Regions from separate parts of the Vagococcus martis genome, predicted to be linked through region 3. Evidence: predicted binding sites of a transcription regulator. Region 3 holds the regulator's gene; each other region holds the start of a gene.
What was found. The regulator LexA, encoded in region 3, represses DNA repair genes until DNA is damaged. The targets are predictions, from matches to a motif close to CNAACANNTGTTNG.

Region 1 (3,296 bases), 1.9 Mb from region 3:
CGATTGCCTCAAAAGAAGCAGCAGAAGAATATGGCTTAGAAATTTTATCAGAAAATATCCAAGATAATCGATTTAATCAAACGCGTTTTTGGTTATTAGGAAAACAACCATTCAAAATTGATGATTCTAATATACAGAAATTAAGTTTGTTTATCACGTTACCTAAGAATACACCTGGAATTTTACATAAAGTCCTTTCTGCGTTTGCTTGGCGTGAAATTGATTTAAGCAAAATAGAGTCAAGACCACTAAAGACAGAGTTAGGTGAATATTATTTTATTATTGACGTCATCATTCAGGATAATATCCCTCTAGTTGAACACGCATTAGAAGAAATCACGCTATTAGGTGTGACTTACCAGCATCTAGGCTGCTACTCAATTGTTATAAAGGAGTGAAGTAAGTGTTAATTAATTGCCAAAACGTGTCATTTATAAGAGAAAAAGAATGTATCTTACAAGAAATAAATTGGCAAATGAGTCCAGGGGAGAACTGGGTCATTTTAGGGTTAAATGGGTCTGGGAAAACAACGCTTTTAAAAATGATAACGGGATATAATTGGCCTTCAAATGGCGAATTAACAGTTCTTGGTGAAACGTTTGGAAAGACATCCATCCCTGATTTAAAGAAAAAAATAGGGTGGGTCAGCTCAGACTTAAAACATCGAATTAATTCTAATGATGTATCTGAAAACATTGTCTTAAGTGGCAAGTTTGCAAGTATTGGAATTTGGGAGAAAACAACCAAAGATGAGGAAGACCTAGCCAAACACATTCTAATTCGATGTGGTGGTAAAGCGTTGATTGGTAAGAAGTTCGGTATACTGTCACAAGGTCAACAGCAAATTGTGCTAATTGCTAGAGCGTTGATGGCTAAGCCTGAACTACTGATATTTGATGAACCTTGTAATGGACTTGATTTGTTTGCAAGACAATCCATGTTAGATAGAATTGATCACATCGCACAAGAAAAACAAACGAAAGGGTTAATCTTTGTTACTCATTATATAGAAGAAATTCCAGCAAGTTTTGACCATATATTATTACTTAAAGATGGAAAAATATTTGCAAAAGGATTAAAATCAGACGTCTTAACGCCTGATTTGTTAACACGATTTTATGACAATGCTGTTGAGGTCATTAAATTACCAGATAATCGACTAACCATTATACCAAAAAGTTCTAAGTGATTACTTCAGAGCTTTTTATTTTGTTGTCGTTAGGAAGAGTGGTGTATTATCTTGTCGATAGAAAATTATTTTAAGTTGGTTTACATAATATATATTAAACGAAGTTGGTTTTAAGAGCTTTAAATACTTAAAAGTGATTAACTATCAATGAAACTTACTTTAAAATCATTTGACACACATGCATTTAGTTATAACTTTTCATTAATTCATTTGATATGTGTTTCGATGACCAATCTAAATTCTTTAACCCAGTTACATATATAGATAATCATAATTAAAATATTCGCTACAAAAGTTTTAATTTATTCAAACTTAGACAAATCATTAATCAACTAATAATTTAAGTTCATACAATTCATATTTATAAATAAATTTACCAGATCAGTTTAATCATTTTATGAACTGGCTTAATAACATCATTACTTAAATATACTATGGCTTTGTTTTTACCTTTCTTGAAAGTATTATCTTTCCGGAAAACTAGACCTAATCAATAAAATAACAAAATAAATTATATTTTATTGACATTTTTATATTAAAAGTATATTATTAATACAAACATATGTTTGGAGGTTTAGTTATGTCACAAGAAAAAAATATTACACGATTGGAATATGAATTGAAATCTCTCCCCTTTTTTATTCAAGAATATATCGAAAAAAAGCGGATTGTGCCCTATTCTGTCACTACTTTATATGAATACGCAAAAGAATACCGACGTTTCTTTGAATGGTTAAAACAAGAAGCCATTATGTCAAACGACCTCTCTTCTATCTCGTTACAAGATTTACGAAACTTAACAGAGCGTGACGTTGAATTATATAAAGGATTTTTGTTAGCCTCTCCTCGTTTAGGGACGACGGCTGACGGTCAATTAAGAAGTCACGTCAGTATTCAACGTTCGATCACGGCATTAAAGTCACTCTTTCATTTTTTAGCAACGCAGACTGCTGATGAAAATGGTGCGACTTACCTATCTCATAATATTATGGATAAAGTTGATAATGTTAAAACTGGTCGAACCCTTCAAGATCGGTCACGATCGATTGAAAATAAACTATTTATTGGTGATGAGTCGCTTGATTTTATTGAATTTATTGATTCAACCTATGAAAAAACGCTACAAAGTCATCAAGCAAAAAGTGCATTTTATCGTAATAAAGACCGTGACATTGCGATTATCGCCTTATTCCTAGGAACTGGTATGCGTCTTTCTGAATTAGTGAACATGAAAGTATCTGATTTAGATGTTTTAAATATGGAAGCAACCGTGATTCGAAAAGGAGGTTTCAAAGATACAACCATGATTTCATCTATTTTTATGCCATACATCACGCAATATTTAGATAACAGAGAAAAATTATATCATCCTGAAAGCAGTGAAAAAAGTCTGTTTTTATCGTTTTACCGAGGATCAGCTCAACGAATTGATCAATCTACGGTAGAAAAACTGGTTGGAAAATACAGTAGTGTGTTTAAAACCCGTGTGACGCCACATAAACTTAGACACACTGTCGGCACACAGCTCTACAAAAAAACCAATAGTTTGCTAACTGTTTCCCACCAACTAGGACAAACAGGAACAAGTGCCACAGCGATTTATACGCACATCATCGATGAAGAAAAACGTGAAGCCATCAATGATTTATGGACGAATTAAGCCATTCAACTAAAAATGAATGGCTTTTATTTTTTATTTATCAAAAATTCGCCTATTTATTATATATGTTTGCTATACTTATTTTTATGACGTTATTAGTATAAAGGAGTTTTGATATGTCCAACAAAAAATATGAAATTGAAGTGCCTGCCCCTTTACTCGACTCTATAAAGGGATCGGATGATATGGTTCAAATTAGACGCGAATCGACTAAATTAATTATTGAAAAACCAACTAACTATAAGAATAATGAATCTGTGTCATTACGGTACTTTATTTACCCGTCGATTGTTGTGACAGTTATTTTTTTCTTATCCGTTATGACGAGAAAAATGTCGCAAGTTCCACTTACAGGTAATGTTTCGATAGCCAGTCACTTGATTTATCTTGGATTGATTAGTGGCATGTGCTCATTTACTTATTTTTTTATAAAAGGCAAAAAAAATC
Region 2 (3,296 bases), 130 kb from region 3:
CTATCCCCGTTATACATGCCCCTAATTTGTGGCATCGTCACGTGGGATTCATCAACCATAATCAAAAAATCATCAGGAAAGAAGTCAATCAATGTAAATGGTGCTTCTCCTTCGCTTCGACCATCCATATGTCGTGAATAGTTTTCAATACCAGAACAATAGCCCATCTCACGCATCATTTCGATATCATAGTTCGTCCTTTGTTCTAATCGTTGAGCTTCTAATAATTTTTCTTCACTTCTTAATTCTTTAAGTCTGTCATCTAATTCTTTTTGGATTTTAGCGATGGCTTCTTCTAAATGCTCTTCGTTTGTCACAAAGTGTGTCGCAGGGAAAATTGCTATGTGCTCTCTATCACCAATAATTTCACCTGTTAAGGCATTAAACTCTCTAATGCGGTCAATTTCATCACCAAAAAATTCAATTCTTAAAGCAAAGTCATCTTTTGACGCTAAAAATATCTCAACCACATCACCACGTACACGGAAACGCCCACGCTGAAAATCTATGTCATTGCGCTCAAATTGAATATCAACTAAATTTCTAAGTAGTTGATCGCGTTCCATTTCCATTCCTTCACGTAAAGAAAGAACCTGATTTTGATACTCTCTAGGATCTCCCAATCCATAAATACAAGACACAGATGCCACGACAATCACATCATTTCTCTCTAATAGGGAACTGGTCGCTGAATGGCGTAATTTATCAATCTCATCATTGACACTCGAGTCTTTTTCAATATACGTATCACTTGAAGGAACATAGGCTTCCGGTTGGTAGTAATCATAATAGCTCACGAAATACTCTACTGCGTTATTTGGAAAAAATTCTTTAAACTCACTATATAGTTGTCCGGCAAGTGTTTTGTTATGCGCAATAATCAGAGTTGGTTTGTTAACTTCTTTAATTACATTAGACATGGTAAATGTTTTGCCAGAACCTGTTACTCCCATTAATATTTGGGATTTTTCATTATCTTCTATATTCTTTACTAATTGCTTAATCGCTTCCGGCTGATCCCCAGCTGGTTCGTATCTTGACACTAAATCAAAGGTATGGTTTGTTTGTCTATCAATCATGCTGAAACTCCTTTAGATTTACTTATTTTCTCAATTTTATCATACCGAACATACTTTCGCAAAACAGTTCGCATTGGAAAAATATAATCGATTTAGTGTTATTTTGAAGAATGTTGGAGTAGAATGGAAACAAAAGAAAGGTGTGGTTACATGGTTAAATCTATTTCAAATGAACAAGTCAAACATATGGAGCAAAAATATCTTGCTAATCGTGAGCATTTATTAAGCCAACGTGCAGTGATGAAAAATGGTATTTTAGCCTCATCAGAAAATCAAAAAGCAGTTATTGAAAACAATCCCGTTTTCTCTATCGACTTAGATACAGGAAACGTGACAAATCAAAAACAAAGTGGTCGTTGTTGGATGTTTGCAGCCCTTAATACATTCAGACATGATGTCTTAAACAATCATCACATCAAAGACTTCGAATTATCTCAAAACTATACGTTTTTCTGGGATAAATTTGAAAAAGCAAATTATTTCTATGAAAATATTATCAAAACAAGCAACCAAGAATTAACAAGTCGTGAAGTGGCATTTTTACTAGCAACACCTCAACAAGATGGTGGCCAATGGGATATGTTAGTAGCGATTATCCAAAAATATGGGATTGTGCCAAAAACAATCATGCCTGAAACAAAAAGTAGTTCAAGCAGCCGTGAGTTAAATACTTACTTAAATAAAAAATTAAGAAAAGATGCCTTAACATTAAGAACATTAATTGCTAATGGCGCCTCTGAATCAGAGATTGAAACTCGTAAAGTTGAATTGCTACAAGAAATCTATAACTTATTAAGTACCTCTCTAGGTACACCACCAACAGAATTTGATTATTCATATTATGATACAGATGGAAATTATCATTTAGAACAAGGGCTAACTCCTACTTCTTTCTATGATAAATACATCGGCACTGACTTAAATGATTACGTCAGCATCATCAATGCCCCAACAAAAGACAAACCTTACAATCAAGTCTATACAGTTGATATGTTAGGAAACGTCGTTGGCGGAAAAGAAGTTCGTCACTTGAATGTTGATATTGAAACATTCAAAAACTTAGCTATCGCGCAATTAAAAGATGGTGAAAGTGTTTGGTTTGGGTGTGATGTTGGCCAATCTTCTACAAGAGACACTGGTATCATGGCAACAGATATATATAGCGTGCAAGATACATTAGATATTAATTATGATATGAGTAAAGCAGAACGTTTAGATTATGGTGAAAGTTTAATGACTCACGCAATGGTCTTAACAGGTGTGAATTTAATCAATGACAAACCAACTAAATGGAAAGTTGAAAACAGTTGGGGAGATAAAGTTGGAACAAAAGGATATTTTGTTATGAGTGATGATTGGATGAGTGAATATACTTATCAAGTCGTTGTGAATAAAAAATATCTTTCAGATGACTTAAAAAAAGTACTTAAAAAAGATGATGTGACAGTTTTAGCCCCATGGGATCCAATGGGTGCTTTAGCATAAAATAAAACATACTAAGATTAGAAGGTGCTGACCCAAAAGGCTTATAACAAAAATTAAGGCTCTACGTCAAATGATGTGGATGAATAAAATTAAGTGTACTTAAGCAACGAAAGTCGATTGGCTTTTGTTGCTTATTTGTTTGATTCTCCTATTTTTAATGGCTCTTTGTCAACTACTGTTGGTAAGGATTAATACGTTAGAATTTAAGGTCTAGAAAGCATTTAGTTTTCTAGATCTTTTTTGGTGATGTAAAGGCAGATTCTTTTAAACAAATTGATAGTCGTAGCTTAAAATTATAAAAACTTCTCATGCCATAGGCATTACGCTTAATGACTTTAATGTGGTTATTCATACATTCTAACGGACCGTTTGAATAAGATGTTTCAAAGGTGTTTTTTATTTCTTCTCGATATTTTTTAAATGTTTTGAAAACAGAAATAAACTCTTTAAATCCTGTTGGTTGATTAATTAATTCCAAAAATAAAGAATAATCTTTTGTTTGAATCGCTCTTAAAATTTGTTGATAGGTGCTGTAAGCCTCTGTCAATTTAGAATCATAGGTAAGTAAGCGTTCAAGTAATTCTTTTTCAGAAAGATACGCTTTAAAGGATGGACGCCAATGCTGTTGGATATAATCTAATTTGTCATAGCTTTTTTGAAGTAATTTCCAATACTTTTTAATTCGTCTATGAGGCTGACCCATTAGTCTTTAAAATAGAAAAATCCCATGAA
Region 3 (3,296 bases):
AGCATGACTAGATTCAATCCCTGCTCCAATTAATCCATGCTTCACATCTGCTCCAGCTCTCATAGCTGCAGAGGCATCACTTCCATAATATGGATAGATATCAAGTTGATAAGGAATATTTTTTTCTTTACAAATAGAAACAAAATGATTTCTTAAACCAAGATGATAAGGCCCACTAGCATCTTTTACACAGATGGATACAGTGTATTCGTCTGTTTGTTGATCGTCTCCCATAGCTCCCATATCAACAGCGACATATTCAACAACATTTGGAGAAATATTAGAGTTACCACCATAACCAATTTCTTCATTGTTTGAGAAGAAAAAGTGAGTTGTGTATGGTAGCGTTTGATTAGTTTCTTTTAGATTAATTAAAAAATTCATTAGAATAGCAGCACTAACTTTATCGTCCAAATGTCTAGATTTTATGTATCCAGAAGGTGTAATCACTGTTCGTGGATCGAAACTAATAAAGTCACCTACTTGAATACCTAAATTTTCTGTATCTTCTTTAGAAGAAACTTTTTCATCAATTCTTACTTCCATGTTTTGTTGGTCGCGTTTTGCTGTTCCTGAATCTTTATAAACGTGGACACTCGTTTGATGCATTAAGATGGTTCCCGTGTAAGTTTTATTTTCTTGCGTGTGAATCGTACAATATTCACCCTCAATGGCATTAAAGTTAAATCCGCCAATTAAATCAAGTTTCAATCGTCCATCTGGTTTTATCGCACGAACCATTGCACCTAATGTATCAATGTGAGCCGTAATAAATCTCTCTTTATCTAAAGTTTTACCTGGAACAGTGATAATTAGGCTGCCTTTATTATTAATAGTTGGTTCATAACCATAAGAAGTCATTTCATGATAAATAAAATCAATAATGGTTGATGTATCTCCAGTTGGAGAAGGTATATTGGTTAATTCACGAGTTAGTTCAATTGTTTCTTTTGACAAACGTATCATCCTTTCTTTTAAGTTAAGGTTAGATGAATCATCTATAAAAAGCAATGACTATTTTTTATAAGACAGATGGTGATTTTTTTGTTGCGAACGTTTATAACTTTTCTCATCCCAAAGCATTAACCAAAGTAACACAAGAGGAGTCAAAATAATCAGTGCCACATCTAGTCCTAAAGTACCTAAAATAATTCCAATAATTAAAACAATTAAGATTAAAGCATATCGTCTAATAGCAAACATACAAACACTCCTTTAATTTTTACGAACGTGCGTTCTTATTCATAAAATTATTATACAAACATCCGTTCTCTTTGTAAAGAAAAAAATAAAGCATAACATCATGCTTTATTAAATATGATTTCTATAAAGGCCGACAACTTTGCCTAAAATTGAGACATTGCTTAATATGATAGGTTCCATTGTGTCATTTTCTGGTTGCAAACGAATATGATTTTTTTCTTTAAAAAACCTCTTACATGTTGCTTCGTTTTCATCTGTCATGGCAATGACGATGTCACCATTAACAGCTGACGATTGTTTTCTGACAATAACATGATCACCATCGAATATGCCAGCGTTTATCATACTATCACCACGAATCGTAAGCATGAATAAACTGTTTTCTTCATATTTTAAGTCAGGTGGTAGTGGGAAAAAGTCTGATGCTTCTTCAACAGCTAAAATTGGTTCGCCGGCAGTTACTACACCTAACATTGGAATGAAAGGTGAGTTGATACCAATCATTTTTAATCCTTCGCTTGTTAATTCAATAGCTCTTGGTTTAGTAGGGTCACGACTAATCAAGCCTTTTTTTTCTAAACGAGAAAGATGCCCATGAACGGTTGACGTTGATGAAAGGTTGACAGCTGTTCCGATTTCTCTAACAGTTGGAGGATACCCTTTTTCTTCAACTTGTTCGTGTATGTATTTTAAAACGTCTAATTGTCTAGAAGAACGTTTAGTTGACATAATGATACCTCATTTCCTTTTTTTCGAGTGTAACATAAATTTTTATTAAAATCAAACGCATGTTCGCACTTTTTTGTTACAATTAATTGTTTTTTTATTCCTTTTAAGATACTATTTAATTAGAACTTTAAGGAGGTTTACACTCATGTTAAGTGAAAAAAAATTAGCAAGAATAAACGAATTAGCAAACAAATCAAAAACAACAGAAGGATTAACAGACGTTGAAAAAAAAGAGCAACAATTATTGCGAGAAGAATATTTAGATAGTTTTAGAAAAGGTATGAGAAATCATATTGAAGGAATGAAAGTTGTTGATGAAGAAGGAACAGATGTTACGCCTGAAAAATTAAAACAAATTCAAAAAGAAAAAGGTTTACATGATAGATAACCTTATGTTTTTATTTCTATAAAAACGCTTGTAAAAATAAAATATTCGATGTAGAATGTAATAAAGGTAAATAAAACCTAAATAGGAGGGCGTTATATGTTATTTGATCAAACTGATCAACTAGGCGTGAATACGATTCGTACACTTAGTTTAGACATGATTCAACAAGCAAATTCAGGACATCCAGGATTACCAATGGGAGCTGCACCAATGGCTTACACTCTTTGGACAAAATTCTTAAAGGTAAATCCTAAAACATCAAGACAATGGGCAGACCGCGACCGCTTTGTATTATCTGCAGGACATGGTTCAGCAATGCTTTATAGTTTACTTCATTTGTCAGGTTATAACTTACCAATGGAGGAATTAAAAAAATTCCGTCAATGGGATAGTTTAACACCAGGACATCCAGAGGTACATCATACAGATGGCGTTGAAGCAACAACTGGTCCATTAGGTCAAGGGATTGCAATGAGTGTTGGGTTTGCGATGGCAGAAGCGCACCTCGCTGCAACATATAACAAAGATAAATTTAACATTGTTGACCATTACACGTATGCTTTATGTGGTGATGGTGATTTAATGGAAGGTATTTCTCAAGAAGCAATCAGTTTAGCTGGTCATTTGAAACTTGGTAAATTAATCGTTTTATATGATTCAAATGATATTTCTTTAGATGGACCATTAGATAAATCATTTACTGAAGATGTAAAGGGCCGTGTTGAATCATCAGGATGGCAACATATTTTAGTAAAAGATGGCAATGATTTAGAAGAAATCGCAAATGCTATTGAAGCCGCACAAAAAGAAACAGCGAAACCAACCATGATTGAAGTCAAAACTGTGATTGGTTTTGGTGCTGAAAATGAAGGAACAAATAAAGTACATGGTGCACCACTTGGAGCTGAAGGAGTGGCATTTGCTAAAAAATCTTACGGTTGGGATTACCCAGCATTTACTGTACCAGAAGAAGTGG

Region 1: a site for LexA is predicted at 1,745-1,758, ahead of xerS (tyrosine recombinase XerS). Genes of this name have one in related genera too.
Region 2: a site for LexA is predicted at 1,125-1,138, ahead of uvrB (excinuclease ABC subunit UvrB). Genes of this name have one in related genera too.

What each region holds. Positions count from the first base shown of each region.
Region 1 is NZ_MVAB01000001.1:2,427,537-2,430,832, forward strand. Features, by position in the region: gene pheA (prephenate dehydratase) at 1-398, shown strand, start outside; gene BW731_RS11805 (ABC transporter ATP-binding protein) at 404-1,189, shown strand; gene xerS (tyrosine recombinase XerS) at 1,770-2,849, shown strand; gene BW731_RS11815 (DUF998 domain-containing protein) at 2,966-3,296, shown strand, end outside.
Region 2 is NZ_MVAB01000001.1:352,224-355,519, forward strand. Features, by position in the region: gene uvrB (excinuclease ABC subunit UvrB) at 1-1,079, opposite strand, end outside; gene BW731_RS01760 (C1 family peptidase) at 1,230-2,564, shown strand; gene BW731_RS01765 (transposase) at 2,794-3,267, opposite strand.
Region 3 is NZ_MVAB01000001.1:482,459-485,754, reverse strand. Features, by position in the region: gene BW731_RS02405 (M42 family metallopeptidase) at 1-957, opposite strand, end outside; gene BW731_RS02400 (hypothetical protein) at 1,015-1,203, opposite strand; gene lexA (transcriptional repressor LexA) at 1,312-1,932, opposite strand; gene BW731_RS02390 (DUF896 family protein) at 2,078-2,320, shown strand; gene tkt (transketolase) at 2,417-3,296, shown strand, end outside.